One region of the Comamonas sp. Tr-654 genome, then DNA from elsewhere that is predicted to be linked to it. Evidence: predicted binding sites of a transcription regulator. Region 1 holds the regulator's gene; the other holds the start of a gene.
The links. Region 1 encodes FNR, which switches genes on or off when oxygen is low (the NO sensors DNR and NnrR bind a similar motif). Its sites were predicted from a motif close to TTGATNNNNATCAA; they were not measured.
Positions count from the first base shown of each region.

Region 2: the regulator FNR is predicted to act here: its motif matches at 5,039-5,052, upstream of F3J24_RS22600 (hemerythrin domain-containing protein).

Region 1 is NZ_VWWQ01000007.1:197,683-207,445, reverse strand. Features, by position in the region: gene ccoN (cytochrome-c oxidase, cbb3-type subunit I) at 1-102, shown strand, start outside; gene ccoO (cytochrome-c oxidase, cbb3-type subunit II) at 122-754, shown strand; gene F3J24_RS20810 (CcoQ/FixQ family Cbb3-type cytochrome c oxidase assembly chaperone) at 773-910, shown strand; gene ccoP (cytochrome-c oxidase, cbb3-type subunit III) at 938-1,849, shown strand; gene ccoG (cytochrome c oxidase accessory protein CcoG) at 1,932-3,374, shown strand; gene F3J24_RS20795 (FixH family protein) at 3,458-3,763, shown strand; gene F3J24_RS20790 (hypothetical protein) at 4,183-4,446, shown strand; gene fnr (fumarate/nitrate reduction transcriptional regulator Fnr) at 4,613-5,335, opposite strand; gene hemN (oxygen-independent coproporphyrinogen III oxidase) at 5,605-6,987, shown strand; gene F3J24_RS20775 (sulfite exporter TauE/SafE family protein) at 6,991-7,704, shown strand; gene F3J24_RS20770 (HD-GYP domain-containing protein) at 7,815-9,059, shown strand; gene F3J24_RS20765 (bifunctional diguanylate cyclase/phosphodiesterase) at 9,062-9,763, shown strand, end outside.
Region 2 is NZ_VWWQ01000009.1:37,417-47,179, reverse strand. Features, by position in the region: gene F3J24_RS22625 (CopD family protein) at 1-210, opposite strand, end outside; gene hemB (porphobilinogen synthase) at 343-1,353, shown strand; gene F3J24_RS22615 (magnesium transporter CorA family protein) at 1,486-2,679, shown strand; gene F3J24_RS22610 (dienelactone hydrolase family protein) at 2,846-3,538, opposite strand; gene F3J24_RS22605 (MarC family protein) at 3,721-4,368, shown strand; gene F3J24_RS22600 (hemerythrin domain-containing protein) at 4,481-4,978, opposite strand; gene F3J24_RS22595 (ABC-type transport auxiliary lipoprotein family protein) at 5,151-5,834, opposite strand; gene F3J24_RS22590 (MlaD family protein) at 5,941-6,888, opposite strand; gene F3J24_RS22585 (ABC transporter ATP-binding protein) at 6,888-7,748, opposite strand; gene F3J24_RS22580 (ABC transporter permease) at 7,875-9,002, opposite strand; gene F3J24_RS22575 (hypothetical protein) at 9,105-9,308, shown strand; gene F3J24_RS22570 (GMC family oxidoreductase) at 9,316-9,763, shown strand, end outside.

The sequences.
Region 1 (9,763 bases):
TATCTGGGCGGCATGCTGGTGATGGCATGGAATACCTGGAAGACCGCAATGGCCGGCCGTTCCGTCAAGGTGGCAGTGCCTGCCGTGGTGGCTCACGCCTGAGCATTGAGGAGCAAAAGCAATGTCTGATCAAAATAACGCAGTTCCCAAGAGCTCTTTGCACGAGAAGATCGAGACCAGCAACTTTCTGCTGATCGCGCTGACGCTGTTCGTGCTGACCATCGGTGGCCTGGTCGAAATCGTGCCGCTGTTCTTCCAGAAGTCCACGACCGAAGCCGTGGCGGGCCTCAAGCCCTACACGCCGCTGCAACTGATGGGCCGTGACGTCTATCTGCGTGAAGGTTGCTACAACTGCCACTCGCAGATGATCCGCCCCTTCCGCGCCGAGACCATGCGCTACGGCCACTACTCGGTGGCTGGCGAGTTCGTCTACGACCACCCCTTCCAGTGGGGCTCCAAGCGCACCGGCCCCGATCTGCATCGTGTGGGCGGCAAGTACAGCGACGAATGGCATCGCATTCACCTGAACAACCCGCGTGACGTGGTGCCCGAGTCCAACATGCCTGCCTATCCCTGGCTGGAAGCTACCAAGGTGGATGACTCTGCCGTGGCAACGCGCATGAGCGCCTTGCGCAAGGTGGGGGTGCCTTATACCGATGCTGAGATCGCTGGGGCTCAGGCTGAAGTCAAGGACAAGACCGAGATGGAGGCCGTGATCTCCTATCTGCAGGTCCTGGGTCGCGCCGTCAAGTAACAGAGGAGGGACTGGAAAATGGATATCACCACCATGCGTGTTCTGGCCACACTGGCATCGCTGGCGTGCTTCGTGGGTATCTGGTGGTGGGCGTTTGCCCGCCGCAACCAGGCCCGTTTCGACGAGGCAGCTCAGCTTCCCTTCCTGGAAGACTGAGTCTGATCACTACAACGAGAACATCCCATGAGCGACTTCTTTAACAACTTCTGGTCCGTGTATATCGCGGCCGTTTCGCTGATCGGCATCCTCGGCTGCTTCTTGCTGCTGGTGCTGGTGGCGCGCCGCAAGGTCGTTCCTTCTGCGGACAACACCACCGGTCACGTCTGGGACGAAGACCTGCGCGAACTCAACAACCCCATGCCCAAGTGGTGGATGGGTCTGTTCGTGATCACCGTGGTCTTCAGCCTGGCCTATCTGGTGGCCTACCCAGGTCTGGGTTCCTTCAAGGGAGAGCTGGACTGGACCCAGTATGGTGCTTACGACAAGGAGATGGAAAAGGCCCGTGTCGACCTGGAGCCCATGTACGCCAAGTTTGTCAGCATGCCCACCGAAGAAATGGCCAAGGATCCCCAGGCCATGGCCATCGGCGAGCGTCTGTTCATGAACAACTGCGCGCAATGCCACGGCTCCGATGCACGCGGCAGCAAGAGCTTTCCCAATCTGAGCGACGGCGACTGGCTGCATGGCGGCACGCCCGACAAGATCAAGGAAACCATCACCAACGGCCGCATCGGCGTGATGCCTCCCATGGCAGCAGCCGTGGGCTCGGCGGAAGATGTGCGCAATGTGGCTCACTATGTGCTGAGCCTGTCTGGCAGCCCCCACGATGCCGTCAAGGCTTCGCAGGGCAAGTCCAAGTTCGTGGCCTGCGCGGCTTGCCACGGCATGGATGGCAAGGGCAACCAGGCGCTTGGCGCACCTAACCTGACCGATGACATCTGGCTGCATGGCTGGGGCGAGTCCGTCATTGTCGACATGGTCAACCATGGCAAGATGAACGAGATGCCTGCCCAGAAGGACAAGCTGACCGAGGCACAGATCGCGGTGCTGGCCTCCTATGTCTGGGGGCTGTCCAACGTAAGCGCCCAGAAGTAAGACGGGTGATGAAGGCGGTGCCAAGGCACCGCCTTTTTCTCGTTTGAGTTTTCAGTAATTACAAAAATATTAAGGAACTGCGATGCCCTGCGATCCGGAGAAACCTCGCAAAGTCATTCCGATCACGGCTGAGCCTGTGGACGGCGGCCAGGAATATATGCCCATGTTCGCCTCCGAACAGAAGGTGTACTCGCGCGCCATCAGCGGCGTCTTCTCGCGCTGGCGCTGGATCATGGTGTTCCTGACCCAGATCGTCTTCTACGGTCTGCCGTGGCTGCAGTGGGGCGAGCGCCAGATGGTGCTGTTCGATCTCGGGGCGCGGCGCTTCTATCTGTTCGGGCTGGTGCTCTACCCGCAGGACTTCATCTACCTGACGGGGCTGCTCATCATCAGCGCGCTGGGGCTGTTTCTGTTTACCGCAGTGGCCGGGCGTCTGTGGTGCGGCTTTTCCTGTCCGCAGACAGTCTATACCGAGATCTTCATGTGGATCGAGAGCAAGGTCGAGGGAGACCGCAGCGCCCGCATGCGCATCGACAAGCATGGCTGGACCTTCGAGAAAATCTGGAAGAAATCGCTTAAACAGTTCCTCTGGATTGTTCTGTCCCTGTGGACCGGATTCACCTTTGTCGGCTACTTCGTGCCCATCCGTGAACTGGGTGTGGAGTTGATGGCCTTCCAGGGCAGCTGGCAGATTTTCTGGGTGCTGTTCTACGGCTTTGCCACATATGGCAATGCTGGCTATATGCGCGAGCAGGTCTGCAAGTACATGTGCCCCTATGCACGTTTCCAGAGCGCCATGTTCGACAAGGACACCATGATCGTCAGCTACGACGTGCAGCGCGGTGAAGCACGCGGCCCGCGCAGAAAAGACGTGGACTACAAGGCGCAGGGTCTGGGTGACTGCATAGACTGCAAGCTTTGCGTTCAGGTCTGCCCCGTAGGCATCGACATCCGCAAGGGGTTGCAGTACGAGTGCATTGGCTGCGGTCTGTGCATCGATGCCTGCAACTCCGTGATGGACAAGATGGAGTACCCGCGCGGCCTGATACGCCTGACCACGCAGAACGCCGTGGCCAAGCTCTGGAAACAGGCGCAGGTGATCCGGCGCATCTTCCGCCCGCGCGTGCTGATCTACTCGACCGTGCTGCTGGCGCTGAGCGCAGCCATGATCGCCAGCCTGGTTCTGCGCGAGCCACTCAAGGTCGACGTGATTCGCGACCGCGCCGCGCTGTCGCGCATCGTGGCTGGCGGCAAGCTCGAAAACGTCTATCGCCTGCAGATCATGAATGCGACCGAGTCCGAGCAGCGCTATCGCATCAGCGCCACGGGGCTGGATCAGCTGGAGGTCGTATCCGAGCAGGAAGTCTCGGTAGGTCCGGCCGAGACACGCGGCATTGCGGTGCGCCTGCAGATTCCCTACGGCTCAGCCGTTTCCGGCTCGCACCCTGTGCATTTCAATGTGGATGCGCTGACGGCTGGAGCCGGACGTATCTCCGAAAAATCCGTGTTCCTGGTGCCACGCTAGGGCATCGCGAATCAGCAACAATTGATGCCGCTCGATTGCAGGTTTGCAATGGGGCGGCCAGATTTCTGAAAAGAGGTTTCACCATGTCGGCAGCACAAGCCAAGGCCCCGCAAAAGGCCAAGATCATCCACCCCGAGGACGGCAAGCCCTGGTGGAAGTTTGCCCATGTCTGGCTCGTCATCGCCGGTCCCGCTGTGGTGGTGGTCGCGGGCATCGTGACCGCCTATATCGCCATGAGCAAGCCGGATCCTGTGATCGACCCCGACTACTACCGTCACGGCATTGAAATCAACCAGCGCCTCACCGAGAGCGAAAAAAGCCTGGCGCCGGCAGTGACGGGGCGCAACCATGCCGCGACGCCGGCCAAGGACCATCCGCTGGATCGCTGACCGCGATTTCAACGCATTCCCGAGGCCGCTTTCGCGGCCTTTTTTACGCCCCTGGTTGCAGACTTTTCTGGAGCCTGGCCGGTCGCGGCGGCACTCGGTGTCTTGGTCGATTGCAGAGTAGGGCGCTCGCTTGCCGTACAGCCGGCGCCGCATGAGCGCATGTTCTGGCCTTCGCTGCAGCGTTCAAGGACCGGTAAAAGCTGGGGCCGGGTGGTATTCAATAACAGGAGCGCATAGCGCTTAATCAAAGGCTATTTCAGATAGATATAGACCTTAAATCGATGCACATAAAGCGCTGGAAGCTCTTTAAGTAAGAGCGGTCCAGGGTTTCCTATCTGAGTGCATGCCCTTGGTATGACGAGGAAAGTCATGGCAATTGTGCAAAATGGGTTCAAACCCACAGGCCAAGGAGAATCGCGATGGATGCTCGACGCTGGATGTGGATTGTCTGGCCGGCTTTTCTGGCGGCGGCAATCATGGAAATGGTGGTATTTGCCTTTGTGGACCCGCTGGACATGCACTGGCTGGGTTCGCCTCTGGAATGGTCGCGCAATGGCATTTACACCCTGGCCTTTTTTGCCTTCTGGGCGGTCACCGTGTTCAGCGGACTGATGACCGCCATGCTGGGCCGTTCGGCCAGCGATCTGAATCAGGGCATAGTCTCGGAGCCCCTGGTCGAGTAAAGCGCTGCGCACAGGACCGCAGTTTCGAGGCCGGTGGCGGCTTCGGATGGCGGGGCTGGGCGCTCGCTGTGCCGGCGGCCTCGGTAGCGGAAACTCCTGGCAGGCATTCGCCGTCATAAAAAAAGCCCGCTGTCTGCGGGCTTTGTCTTGAAGGCTGCTGTCGAACTCAGTCCTGGCATTGCTGGCTGTTGACGATGCGCCTGAGCGCCTCGGTATCCAGAATGCGTAGATGGCGCTGTCGGACTTCGATGATGCCTTCCTCGGCGAACTTGGAGAAGGTGCGGCTCACGGTCTCCAGCTTGAGGCCCAGATAGCTGCCGATTTCTTCACGCGTCATGCGCAGCACCAGCTCCGACTTCGAAAAGCCGCGTGCAGACAGACGCTGCACCAGGTTCAGCACAAAGGCTGCGAGACGTTCTTCGGCGCGCATGCTGCCCAGCAGCAGCATTACGCCATGCTCACGCACGATTTCGCGGCTCATGACCTTGTGCACATGATTTTGCAGTGCTGTGACTTCGCGCGAGAGCTGCTCGAGCTTGTCGAAAGGCATGATGCAGACTTCGGCATCTTCCAGCGCCACGGCATCGCAGGTGTGATGGTCGTTGACGATTCCGTCCAGACCGATGATCTCGCCGGCCATCTGAAAGCCAGTGACCTGGTCGCGACCGTCTTCGGTGGCCACGCTGGTCTTGAAGAAGCCGGTGCGAATGGCGTACAGCGAGGTGAACTCCTCGCCGTTGCGAAACAGCAGCCCGCCCCGTTTGACCTTGCGGCGTGTGGCCACAATTTCGTCAATGCGCTCCATTTGTTCATCGTCCAGGCCCATGGGCATGCACAGTTCACGCAGATTGCAGTTGGAGCAGGATGCTTTGATGGTCTGAAGATTCATGGGCTTTTCAGCAACGGCACAGACAGACTTGGAATGGAGAGTCGCGCCGGTCATTGACCTCGTAGTTAGTGATGAGTTGGATCAAATTGTCGCAGTACTTGCCTTACGCTCTCTTGATATTCATCAAGGACAGTTGGATTGCCTTGGGGCACATTGTTTGTATTCATTCAAAAACATGTGCTTCTGCCCATTATGGGCATGATTTCCAGGATCTGGTTTTCTTTGAAATCTGCTCAATGTGGAGTGTGGGCGCACCCTAACTTTCAGTTATGACCGCAGTCACGCCCGAGTTGCTGAGCCGCTTTGATATTCCCGGCCCGCGCTACACATCATTTCCAACAGCCGACCGTTTTGTTGAGGCTTTTGGTGCAGACGACTATATCCTGGCATTGAAACAGCGCAAGACGCATTCGGGCTCACGTGCCTTGCCCTTGTCCGTTTATGTGCATGTGCCGTTTTGTGAGTCGCTTTGCTATTACTGCGCCTGCAACAAGATAGTGACCAAGCATCATGAGAAGGCTGCCGAGTATCTGGATTATCTGGGCCGTGAACTGGCCATGCATACCGAGCATTGTGGCAAAGGCCAGCTGGTAAGCCAGCTGCATCTTGGAGGCGGCACGCCGACCTTCTTCAGCGATGCCGAACTGCAGCAGCTGATGGTCCTGATGCGTGAGCATTTCAAGCTCGATCCGGCTGGCGAATATTCCATCGAAGTCGATCCGCGTACCGTGAGCAACGAGAGGCTGAAGACACTCAAGGACATGGGCTTCAATCGCCTGAGCTTTGGCGTGCAGGATTTTGACCCCGCAGTGCAGAAAGCGGTGCACCGGGAGCAGCCCGCCGAGCAAGTCTTTGAACTGGTGGCCGAGGCCCGCCGGCTGGGCTTTGTCTCCATCAATGTGGACCTGATCTACGGTCTGCCCAAGCAGACATCCGAGTCTTTTGCGCGAACGCTGGCCCAGGTCAATGAGCTGCGTCCCGACCGCATTGCACTGTATGCCTATGCGCATCTGCCCGAGCGCTTCAAGCCGCAAAGGCGTATTGCATCGGCTGACTTGCCCATGGGACAGGAGAAGCTGAACATGCTCTCCGGCGCAATCGATGCCTTCATGAATGGCGGCTATGTCTATGTGGGCATGGATCACTTTGCGTTGCCCGACGACTCTCTGGCCATCGCCAAGCGTCAGGGGCGCCTGCATCGCAACTTCCAGGGCTACAGCACCCAGCCCGATTGCGACCTGATTGCGCTGGGCGTATCGGCCATCGGCAAGGTGGGCGCCACCTACAGCCAGAACGTCAAGACCCTGGAAGAGTATTACGACGCCATTGATGGCGGCATGCTGCCCGTGCAGCGCGGATTGGCGCTCTCGCGTGACGATCTGGTGCGCAGGGCCATCATCATGGCCATCATGTGTCAGGGCTCCGTCCTGTACGAGCCGATGGAGCAGGCCTGGCTGATCAATTTCCGCGAGTACTTTGCTCGGGAGTTGGCAGCACTTGCGGAAATGCAGCGCAATGGCCTGGTTCAGCTATCCGACGAGGGCTTCAAGGTCACGGGCCTGGGCTGGTTTTTTGTGCGCGGAGTAGCCATGCTGTTTGATCGATATTTGCAGGCCGACCGAAACCGCGCGCGCTTTTCACGCATCATCTAGCGCATGTTGTTTTCGCTGGTCTGGACTGCTTTGATCATGGGGCTCGTGGGTGGGCCCCATTGTCTTGTGATGTGCGCTGCACCTTGCAGCGTCGTGACGGGTGCAAGGCCTGCCAGCGACGGCCAGGTCATCGCCTTGCACGGCCTGCAAAAACGCCAATGGCTGCGTACCAGTCTGTTTCATCTGGGACGCATTGCTGGTTATGCCCTGCTGGGCGGAGTGGCGGCCGTGGCCATGGAGAGTCTGGCCTGGCTGACCAGCCAGACAACGGCCTTGCAGAAGCTCTGGACGCTGATGCATGTCGCGGTTATGGCCTGGGGTCTGGCCATGCTGGTGCAGGCGCGACAACCGGTCTGGCTGGAGCAGGCTGGGCGCTCTGTCTGGACCAGGGTCCAGCCCTGGGTCGTCGCCCCGGGAGGGAGTCTGGCCGCAGGCTTTGCCTGGGCCCTGATGCCTTGCGGTTTGCTGTATTCGGCAGTGCTGGTGGCCGCGCTGAGTGGCGGAGTCTGGCAAGGTGCTCTGTCAATGGCAGCCTTTGCCGTTGGCGGCGCCGTGTGGTTGCTGGCGGGCCCCTGGTTGTGGCAGCTGGGGCAGTCGCATCTCAATGCTTTGCGGGCGCGCTGGGGCACCAGAATTGCGGGTTTGATGCTGATTGGTGTTGCGAGTTGGGCTTTGTGGATGGATCTGGTCTACAAACCCGGCCTTTGGTGCCGATAAGTCACACAGGAGGGGAATGTTGGTGCAGTTTGCATCCCAACAGACCCTAGTCATGGTTGAGCAGTCATGGAACTGCGGAATAATGTCTCATCTTGTGTGTAGCGCTCAAAGTGAATCGTTTCGTTGCTATTGATATCGGACAATTGCGAATTGGCATGTATGTCCATCTGGAGACTGGCTGGTTGCGCCACCCGTTTCCCGTCAGCAGCTTCAAGATTGTCAATGACGAGCAGTTGCAGACGCTCAGGACCCTGAAGCTCAAGGCCGTACAGGTTGATCTCTCCAGAAGCGATCTGGTGGAGGCTGTCACGCCTTCCGTCGCGCCACCTCGGCCTGCTGCGAGCCATCCAGACAGCGATGCGCATGCCTGGCGCGACAGCATTCTGGGTGTGCAGTCCCGGTTTCTGGGTGCGGTTTCCGTATTTGACGATGTTCAGGCCCTGCTGCCTGCCAACCCCGAGCGCGCACGCGCCACGACCGATAGGCTGGTTGCACAGCAAGTCATCAAACTGGCTCAGGCTCGTGATCTGAGCTTGCATCTGCTCGCGGATACGGGCGGTGCCACATTCGGTGTTCATGGAGTGAACGTTTCCGTGCTGAGCCTGTTGCTGGGCAAGACGCTGGGCTTGCGCAACGATGTGCTGCAGGATCTGGGCACTGCCGCGTTGCTGCATGACATCGGCAAGCAGGGGCTGGAGATTTCCGCGTCGGCCAATGCACTGAATCAAGGCACGGATCGCATGCCGCTGCGAGAGACCACCTATGCGCGGCATGTCGGAGAGTCGGTGGCGTTGGCTCTGTCCATGGGCTATCCTCCTTCGGTCACGACAGCCATCGCCCAGCACCATGAGTGGGCTGATGGATCGGGCTTTCCGCTTGGCCTGTTGGCGACCGATATGGATATCGCTGGACAGATACTGGCGCTGGCCAACAATTTCGAGCGTTTGTGCAATCTGCCACTGCAAGGCAACGAAATGACGCCCCATGAAGCCATGGCCGTACTGTATGGGCAGTATCGCCAGCGTTATGCACCTGAGGTGCTCAAGGCATTCGTGCAGACTCTGGGTGTCTATCCGCCGGGGTCCTTGGTGGAGCTCAGCGACGGGCGCATGGGCGTGGTGGTGTCTGTCAATACCAGCCAGTCTCTCAAGCCGCAGGTGCTGACCTATGACACGCAGACGGCGCAGAAGCTGCGGTTCGTCGATTTGCTTGAATATGTGGGTTTGGGGATTCGTCGCGGTTTGACGCGTAATCAGCTATCGCGCAACGCGCTGGAAGCTTTGCAGCCACAACGGCGTCTTTGCTATTTTTTTGACAGTTCTGCAGCACCTGCTGTCGAGAAAGATCTCGCGTGACCATGCCGCAGAGTTTTCTGATCGACCCGCTGCTCGCTGCCATGCTCGATGGCTTGCAGGAGGCCGTCTGGCTGCTTGATTCTCAGAGCCTGCGCGTGCTTCATGCCAATGCGGCCAGCACTCATCTCACAGGTTACACCCCTGAGCAGGCACGGGAGCAGTATGTCGATGTGCTGTGCGCCTCCCTGGTGCAGAAGGCGTTCTGGCAGGATGCTTCTAATTGGGTGGGCGGCGCGAAATTTCTCACGGAGATCTGCAGGGCGGATGGATCGTTGACGGCCGTGGAGATGGGGGTTGGCTCCATCGCCCAGAATCCGCGCTGGTTGTTGCTCACCATGCTCGACCGCAGCGAGCAGTTGCGGCATGAAAGCGAGCTGGACATGCTGCTTGCGGAGTTACGGGCGACGCTGGAGTCCACCGCAGACGGCATGCTGGTCTGCGATCTGCGCGGCGGCATTCGCGCCTTCAACCATCGTTTCGCAGAGCTGTGGCAACTGCCCGAATCCCTGCTCGTGCAACGTGACGACGAGGCCATCTTCGCCCATCTCGAAGCGCAGACCATCAGCAGCGAGAGCCAGTTCACGCTGTTGCAGGAGGCGCAGGATCTGTCGGCACCCGAGACCTCAGAGGTGCTGCAACTGCTAAGCGGCCGGGTGCTGGAGCGTCGTTCCGTGCCTCAGCTCAGTCGCGGTGTGGCGATAGGG
Region 2 (9,763 bases), on a different contig from region 1:
CAGCCAAAGCCACAGGCCCAGGCCCAGCGCAGGCACGGCCAGCATGGTGGTGAAGCGCAGCAGCTTGCGCGCCATCAGCAGCAGACGCTCGCGCTCTGCCACCGAGCCCGGCGTGACCATGGCGATATTGACAAAGATGCGCGGCAGATAGAACAGACCAGCAAACCAGCTGGCGACAAAAATGATGTGAAAGGCTTTAACCCATAGCATGGGGCCAGTGTAAAGGCCTGCGCTGCGCCACAGCCGCTGTGAGCCGCGTCTTTACCCCGCAATGAGACAGCCGTCATGGAATAGTCACGCAGCTGCAAGCCAAGCCATGACGGATGGGGCACAATTTTCCCCATGCATTTGTCCAGCCCTACTCCTTTTCCCCAGAATCGCCCGCGCCGTCTGCGCCGCGATGCTTTCACCCGCAATCTGGTGCGCGAGAGCGTGCTGACGCCGCACGACTTCATCTACCCCGTGTTCGTGCACGAAGGCCAGAACAAGCGCGAGGCCGTTCCCTCCATGCCTGGCGTGGACCGCCTGAGCCTCGACCTGCTGCTGCCCGTGGCCGAGGAATGCGTGAAGCTTGAGATTCCCTATCTGGCACTGTTCCCCGCCATTGAATCCAGCCTCAAGACGCCCGACGGCAAGGAAGCCCTGAACCCCGACGGCCTGATCCCCCGCGTGGTGCGCGCGCTGAAAAAGGAATTTCCCCAGCTGGGCGTGATGACCGATGTGGCCCTGGACCCCTATACCAGCCACGGCCAGGACGGCATCCTGGACGAGAGCGGCTACATCATCAACGATGACACCGTGGAAGTGCTGGTCGGCCAGGCCCTGGCCCATGCCGAAGCCGGCGTGGACATGGTGGCTCCCAGCGACATGATGGACGGCCGCATCGGCGCCATCCGCGAGGCGCTGGAGCTGCAAGGCCATATTCACACCCGCATCATGGCCTACAGCGCCAAGTACGCCAGCGCTTTCTACGGTCCCTTCCGCGATGCCGTGGGCACGCGCGGCGCCCTGGGCAAGGCCGACAAGAATGTCTACCAGATGGACCCGGCCAACACCGACGAAGCACTGCGCGAAGTGGCGCAGGACATCGCCGAAGGTGCGGACATGGTCATGGTCAAGCCCGGCATGCCGTATCTGGACGTGGTGCGCCGCGTCAAGGACGAGTTCAAGGTGCCGACCTTCGCCTATCAGGTGTCCGGCGAATACGCCATGCTTAAGGCCGCAGCCGCCAACGGCTGGCTCGATCACGACGCCGTGATGATGGAAGCCCTGCTGGCCTTCAAGCGCGCCGGCGCCGACGGCATCCTGACCTACTTTGCCATCGACGCCGCCAAGAAGTTGCGCGGCCTGTAACAAAATTGATAGCTGTCAGCGCAGGTCATGCTTGCGTTTGAGGGCATTTCAGGCATGATCTGACGGCTCGGGCTCCTGGCCCGGGCCGTTTTTGCATCTGCTTTTGCACTGACATCGAGGCTGCCAATTCCCATGCGCGTGCTGCATATCTCTCCCCTCTATGCCCAGCCTGTTGACGGACTGCCCACGCAGGCGGCGACAACGGGGTTTTACTGGGTCTCCTGCACACGCTCGGAGCTGGAGGCTCAGTTGCCGGCCATTCAGACCATGCTGGCCAGGCTGGGCGGCTCCGCGCTCGTGGACCTGCATGTCTCCGACCTGCTGAATCCGGCCATCCCTTCCAATTACGACTACACCTCGGTGTACGACGTGCTGGTGTTCCGCCGTCTGGCCAACGCCCATCTGCCGCCGCTCAACGGCAGCCACGCCTCGCCCGCACCAGCCGTGGCCGCACCGCCTGCCCAGGCGGCCGGCACCGGCAGTGCTGCATCCAGCGCCCCGCCGCCATCCCACAGCCTGGCCCACAACGGCCAGCGCGAAGCGCCGGTGCTGCAGCGCGTGGAAACCCAGCCCGTGGGCTTTGCGCTGTATGACCAGATCCTGCTGTCCGTGCATCCCGACGGCTGCTTTGTGCTGGAAAACTTCTGGCAGCGCCTGATCTCCGGCCCCGCCAAGTCTGACGGCCGCCAGGTCAGCAGCAAGATGCCCGTCGAGCCCGCAGATCTGATGCTGCGCATGGTCAACGGCATGGTGGACGGCTATCTGGACCTGCGCCGAACGCTGACGCGCCAGATCGACCATTGGCAGATGGCTCTGCTCAAGCCCAACCAGCGCTTCAGCAACTGGGCCAGCGTGCTCGATGTGCGCCTGGCACTGCACCAGCTGGATGAAATCTGCGAAGACCAGCGCGCCGCTGTGCAGGACTGGACCGAGGCACTGGAGGGCTGGCCGCCCGAGCACACCCCCGCGCGCCAGCATGAGCGTGAGTTGCTGCGCGTGCGCTCGCGCGACGTGCTCGAACACATAGAGCGCGTGACCCACCATATTCACCGCATGGAGCAAAGCGCCGAGACTGCCGTGCAGATGCACTTTTCGGCACAGAGCAACCGCGCCAACGACATCATGCGCACGCTGACCACGGTCACGGCCATCTTTCTGCCGCTGAACCTGATTGCCGGCATCTTCGGCATGAACTTCGAGTTCATTCCCTTCGTGCACAAAAAGGACGGCTTCATCTGGGCCCTGGTGGCCATGGTGATCATCACCGTGGTGCTGGTGGCCTATTTCTGGCGGCGGCGCTACCTGGAAAGTGAAGAAAAAGAATGACCCCCCTGAGGCGCTTCCGCGCCTTCCCCCAAGGGAGACGACATCCTCGCTGCGCGGCGGCGCTTGCTTGATGTCTCTGATGGGGGACCGCCCAGCGGCAACGGGCTTTAGATAAAAACAGCTGCTTGCGCTTATATATCAAGCACAAGCAGCTATTGTTTTTATATCAACCCAGATGCTGGGCGAAGAAGGCCAGAGTGCGCTCACCGGCCAACGCTGCAGCGGCTTCGTTGTAGGAGCCGCGCTGGTCGCAGTTGAAGCCGTGGTCGGCGTCATAGACATGCACTTGCGCCTGGGGCTGTGCCTTCTTGAAGGCTTCGACGGACTCCAGCGAGATGTAGTGATCCTTGCTGCCGAAGTGGGCCAGCACCGGGCACAGCGCCTGACGGCTGGCTTCCAGCTCGCCCGTCATGCCGCCGCCGTAATAGCAGACTGCAGCAGAAACACTGGCCAGATTGCAGGCCGAGCGCCAAGTCACCAGACCGCCCCAGCAAAAGCCCACCACACCGATCTTGCCGCCGGGCACCAGCGTCGCGGCATGGGCTGCGGCCGCCTCCACATCACGAAGCGCACCCGGCTCAGGCAGGGCTTCCACCGCAGTCTTGAGAGCAAAGCCGGCCTTCATATCGTCTTCGGTGTAGCCCAGCTCCACATCGGGCTTGACGCGGGCAAACATGGCGGGGGCCACGGCCACATAGCCCTGGGCAGCATAGCGGTCTGCCACGGAGCGGATGTGCGAGTTCACGCCAAAGATTTCCTGCAGCACCACGATGGCACCGCGTGCCTGGCCCTCGGGCATGGCCACATAAGCGGGGGTTTTTACGCCATCCACGGCTGTCAGTTCAACAAAGCTGCCCATTGTGAAGCTCCTTAACATGGTTCAAAAGGGAAATCCGCGAAGCGGTCGCCAGCAATGCTGTAATGGCCGGTGCCGCGTCGACGATTCGCTCATTTTTTCACAGGAGTGTTCATGCCAGCTATCCAGGCCCTACAAAAGGCAGACAGTCGCAAGAAGCCCCCCATGCCCGGAGGCGAGCTGTAATGGATATCAAGCCGCTGATCACCCTGGTAGCCATCATCAACCCGCTGGCCATTGTTCCGTTCTTCATCCACTACACGGCCGGCTTCGACGCCGAGCAGCGCTGGCAGACCATTCGCACCGCCGCCTTTGCTGCCTTCTGCGTGATCGCAGTCTGTGCGCTGCTGGGATTGCAGATTCTGCAGTTCTTCAATATCTCGCTGCAGAGCTTTCAGGTCGGCGGCGGTCTACTGCTGCTGATCAGTGCAATGAACATGCTCAACGCCCGCCCCGCCGAAGACCGACCCAACAATGCCACGCTAGCGGCTGGCGTCGAAAAAGCCGCCGAAGGCAACAGCATCGCCGTCGTGCCGCTGACCATTCCGCTGCTGACCGGACCTGCCGCCATGTCCACCGTGGTGATCTATGCCGATCAGGCGCGCACCATCTGGCAGCATGTGGCGCTGGTCGGCTATGGCGTAGTGGTGGCCGCCGCCATCATGGTGTGCTTTTCGCTGGCCCACCCGATTGCCCGCGTGCTGGGCAAGACCGGCATCAATGTGATGACCCGGCTCATGGGCCTGATTCTGGCCGCGCTGGCCATCGAGGTGATGGCGGGAGGGCTGATCAAGATCTTCCCCATCCTGGCTTCTCCGGCGATATACCCTTAACCCAAAAAAATACTCCCCCTGAGCGGCTACGCCGCCTCCCCCAAGGGGGACGCGGCAGCTTCGCTGCGCGGCGGCGCTTGCTCGCTGTCTCTCGCCTTGGCGCGTGCCAGCTTCAAGCAGTTAGCACTTCCATTTTTTCAGCCTCACCACAGGCACCACCACAGCCGGTGATCGGCTCTGCAGGCAAGGCCTCGGGCACATGCGCCGCGCCGGTCACCGGGTCAAAGCCCGCGCGGCGCATGTGCAGGGCCAGGGCGGCATCCATGTTCTGCGCATGGTGGCTGAACCAGGGACCCAGCTCGGCCGCCATATGGCGGATGGTGGCCAGATCACCTTGCTCTGCCTTGACCGCCCCCTCGCGCAGGACAGCCAGCACCACCTTGTGCTGCTGGCTGTGGCAGTTGCCCGTGGCAAAGCCCGTGGTCTGCATCCAGCGGTCTTCCTGATCAAAGTGCTGCTGGGTATGGGCAATCAGCTCGTCCCAGAGCGCACACAGCTGCTCGTCGGCGGCGGCCTCCACCTGGGCCAACAGGGTGACGAACTCCTCATGCACCGCGTCCATGACGGGAAAATCCAGGATGAGAGCGGCATTCCATTCGAGGCTGGCCATGGCAGTTCCTTGTGCGAGATTGAGGAACTGGCAGCTTAAGAACAAGACCTGGCGCGGCCATTGACCCATATCAGCAAAGCGGCGGCCCGCAGGCACCCGGGGCTTGTCCAGAATCAAAAAAGCCCTGCATGGCAGGGCTTTCCGAACGGAGCTGCTTAGGGCAGGACAGTGCCTAGCGCCCGTAGCCCTGCAGCCAGCGGCTGAGCTGGGCCGCCGCCTCGTCCACGGCGCGCGCCATGGCCTGGGCTCCACCGGCCGCATCAGCTGAGTTGGATGGCACTTCGACCGTAAACACCTTCTGGCCCAGCAACTGGTTGCCTGCGCTCTCGCCGGCACCGATCAGGCTGGCACTCAAGCGCAGCAGTGCACGGCTGCTGCTGCCACTGTCAAAGACCTGGTTGAACTCGTCCACCGTCACGCGCAGCTGCGCAATCGAGCGCTTGTCGGCCAGCAGGGGACGGACATTGTCCTTGCCCGAGAGCACGGGGCGCTCCAGCCCCAGACGCATGCGCAGACGCTGCTCCACCATCTGGGCCGGAGGCAGGCTCCAGCGCGCATTCTGGTAGGCACGCAGCTGCTGGCTATCGCTGTAGTTCAGGCGGTAGAACATGGCCGTCAGGCCCTCGGGCAGGCCCGGAGCCTGGACTTCGGCCAGCACCAGCGGCACCGGCGCTACCGAAGAGGCGGCAGCATTCGCTGCGGGCGCAGCCAGGTCGGCCACGCCCAGGTCATAGCGCACCGGCTGCGTGGGTGCCGTGGGCAGGCCCGAGCAGGCGGCGAGCGCCAGCACCAGTGAAGAAGCGCCCAGCAATCGCCATGCTCCGCGGCCGGTGAATGAAATCTTTGTGTCTGCCATATTGATTCCTTTGGGACTTAGGCCAGCCAGGATGGGCAGCAGGCATTTCCATCGAGAAACCGCCTGCCTGGTCCGAATTTGCGCAAGTCGTGTCCTTGTTGCCGCTTCACCTGGCCGGAGCCACGAAACCGGGCTCGCCGGGGCCCGGCTGGCCCAGGCCCTGGCCATAGATGACGGACTGCGGGTTGTCATTGAAGCGGCCGGCCGCCGCGCCCATGGTGCGCGCAGCGCGCGAGACATCGTCGGCCGCACCGTTCATGCGCGGCAGGGTGCTGCGCCCCAGCGACTCGGCCGCCTGCGACAGGGCCTGCGTGCCCTCGGCAATCTGCTGCAGCGGGCCGTCGGGCGCATTGACCTTGCGCACGGTCTGCTGCAGATCGGTCGCCACGCCCGTGGCGGCATTGCCGGCCTTGGTCAGGGACTGCAGGGTCTGGTGTGCATCTGCCGTGAGCTGAGGAAAGTCCTTGGCAGTCTTGTTCATGGTCTCTGCCAGATCCTTGATCCCCCCGGATGCGGCCGCAATATTGTCCAGCGCCGCACTCACGCGCTTCTGGTTGTCCTCACCCAGCATGGCATTGAGACGGCGTGAAATTTCGTCAACCCGCTCCAGCAGCACTGGGCCCTGGTCGGCCAGCATGTTCAAGGGCGAGGACTTCATGGGCAGGCGCGGCAGGCCGCTGGGCCCGGGCTTGAGCGGCTGCGAAGCGCGGCTGTCATCGTCGAGCTGGATATGGGCCAGCCCCGTCACCCCCTGATAGCCAAGCTGTGCATAGGTGGCCGGCGTGACCGGCGTGTCCTCACCCACGGCAATGCGAATCAGCACATTGCCGGGAATCTGCGGGTCAAAACCGATGCGCACCACCTTGCCCACGGGCACGCCCTTGTAGCGCACCGTGGCCTGGGGCTGCAGGCCGCTGACACCGTCCTTGGTGGACATTTCGTAGAGTTGGTATTCGCGGTTGTCGCGCGTCAGCCAGACGGCCAGCCCTGCCAGCAGGGCCGCAACCACCAGCACGAAGATGCCGGCAGCCATGGCATGGGACTTGTTTTCCATCAGCTTTCCTCTGCGGCCACGCCGCCTTGCACCGGGGCCATGGCACGGCGGCCACGCTCTCCCTGGAAGAAATGTTCGATAAACGGGTGCTTGATCTGGGCCACATCGCGCGGGGCTCCGGTGAACAGCACTTTTTTCTCGGCCAGCACGGCCACACGCGTGGACAGCGCAAACAGCGTATCCAGGTCGTGAGTGACCATGATCACGGTCAGGCCCAGCTCGGCATGAATATCGCGCAGCAGCTCGCAGAACTCGTCCGAACCCTTGGGGTCCAGCCCGGCGGTAGGTTCGTCCAGCAGCAGCAGCGGCGGGTCCATCATCAGCGCACGCGCCAGCGCCACACGCTTGATCATGCCGCCAGACAGGTCTGCGGGCATGCGTGAGGCATGTTCCGGCTTGAGGCCCACCATCTGCAGCTTGACCAGGGCCGCATCGCGTACCACGGCATCGGGCAAGGTGCCCTGCTCACGCAATGCAAACGCGATGTTGTCCAGCACATTGAAGGCCGAATACAGCGCCCCCTGCTGGAACAGCATGCCCACCTGACTCGCCGCCAGCTCGCCGCTGATGACCTCGCGCGAGGGCCGGCCATCCACGGTCACCGTGCCGCGCGACGGCGAAAGCAGGCCCAGGATCTGGCGCAGCAGCACGGTCTTGCCCGTGCCTGAGCCACCCACCAGGGCCAGAATCTCGCCCGGGTAGACATCGAAATTCAAGTCCTGGTGCACGGCAAAGCGCGACGCACCCTCACCAAACTCGGTCCACAGGTCAACCGCCTGCACCAGGGGCTTCACATCCTGCGGCGGCGCGTAGTCGCCCACGGCGCCCGCGATACGACGGTTCTGCATCACCTCTGTCATTTGCGTTCCCCTCGCGCCACGAGGCTGGCGCGACCCACGCCAGAGACGCCGAGCAAAGGCCGCCCCGCAGCGAAGGTGTCGTCCCCTTGAGGGGAAGCGGCGAAGCCGCACAGGGGGTAGTTCATCCTAAAAGCCCACGTTTCTGAAGAGGATGGCAAAGATGGCATCCACGATGATGACCATGGTGATGGAAGACACCACCGCCGCCGTGGTGCCGCGACCCAGGCTCTGTGTATTGGGCTCCACCTGAAGACCCCAGTGGCAGCCGATCAAGGCAATCAGCACGCCGAACACCACGGACTTGCCCATGGCCAGTACCAGATTGCCGATCTTCACGGCCGCGGGCAGGCTTTGCATGAAATAGGACGGCGTGATGTCCATGGTCAGGTCGGCCGCGACCATGCCGCCGGCCAGTGCCGCCAAAATGGTCCACAGTGCCACCAGCGGCATGGACACAGCCAGCGCCAGCGCACGCGGCAGCACCAGCCGATAGCCCTGGGAGATGCCCATGACCTGCATGGCATCGAGCTCTTCGGTCACGCGCATCACGCCGATCTGTGCCGTGATGGCCGAGCCGCTACGCCCTGCCACCAGAATGGCCGCCAGCAGCGGCCCCAGCTCGCGGATCAGCGAAATGCCCAGAATATTGACGATAAAGGATTCGGCCCCGAACTGGCGCAGCTGCAACGCCATCAGATAGGCCAGCACCACGCCGATCAGAAAGCCCACCAGGGCCGTGATCGGCAAAGCCGTCGCGCCGGTCGCATAGAGATGGCCCGAAATATCGCGCCAGGGCCCACGCAAGGGATTGCGCAGCAATCGCAGGCAATCCAGCAGCAACTGCCCCACCAGCCGGATCAGAGTGGCAAAGTGCCCGCAGGCGTCGATCACCATCTGGCCCAACCGATTGATCTCGCACATCCACCCCGAGGGCTCGGGCTTGGGCTCGGGCACTTCGCTGAATCTGGCCACTCGCTCCAGCATGGAACGCTGATTCTTGGTCGTCAGCAGCCGGGCCGGCCAGGCCCTGCCCCATTGCTCCCACAACAGCTGCGCGCCGATATGGTCCAACCAGACCATTTGCTGCAAATCCCAGGCCACGCCCTTGGGAACCGCCCTGATCTGTGGCGCCAGCCGACGCCAGATATGGCGATCGCCCAGCTCGGCAGCACTCCAGCGGCCCACAGGCACGGCCCATTGCTGACCATCGCGGGACTGCAGCGGGCATTGAGGTAGTTGGTCTGAGCTGGGCAAAGAAAAGCTTCCTAGGACATGAGGGAGACGGGCTAGCCGCAGAAGCCAGCATAACGCGCCAAGCGAGGAGCATGCCAAACGCAGAACGTAGGTCACTGCCGCATGCCACGCAATGATAGCGTTGCAATTTTTATCAAAAAACCGCGGGAGACGAAACCTGCATTACGTCGGCAGCTTCCAAAACAGGAGTATTCGAGCGCTTTCCCTATCGACACCGGCAAGGTCATCGCACCTAATGAATTGGCCTTTTTGCCCATGACTGCCTCAAGGTTTGGCCTGAGCGCCAAGCCGTACCCGGCCTTTTGATCTGCCCATGAGTGACACCCAGTTCGACTACATCGTCATCGGCGGCGGCACAGCAGGTTCGCTGCTGTGCAACCGTCTCACCCGCAACCAGAATCACCGGGTTCTGCTGATCGAAGCCGGCGGCAAGGATGATTACCACTGGATCCACATCCCCGTCGGCTATCTCTATTGCATAGGCAACCCACGCACCGACTGGCTCTATCAGACCGAACCCGATCCCGGCCTCAACGGCCGCAGCCTGCGCTATCCGCGCGGCAAGACCCTGGGCGGCTGCTCAAGCATCAACGGCATGATCTATATGCGCGGCCAGGCTCGCGACTACGAGCAATGGGCCGAGCTGACCGGCGACGATACCTGGCGCTGGGAACAGGTGCTGCCGGCCTTCAGGCAGCACGAGGACCACTGGCGTCTCGACGCCGGAGGCAGCGCCAGCGAGGAGTTCAAACGCCTGCACG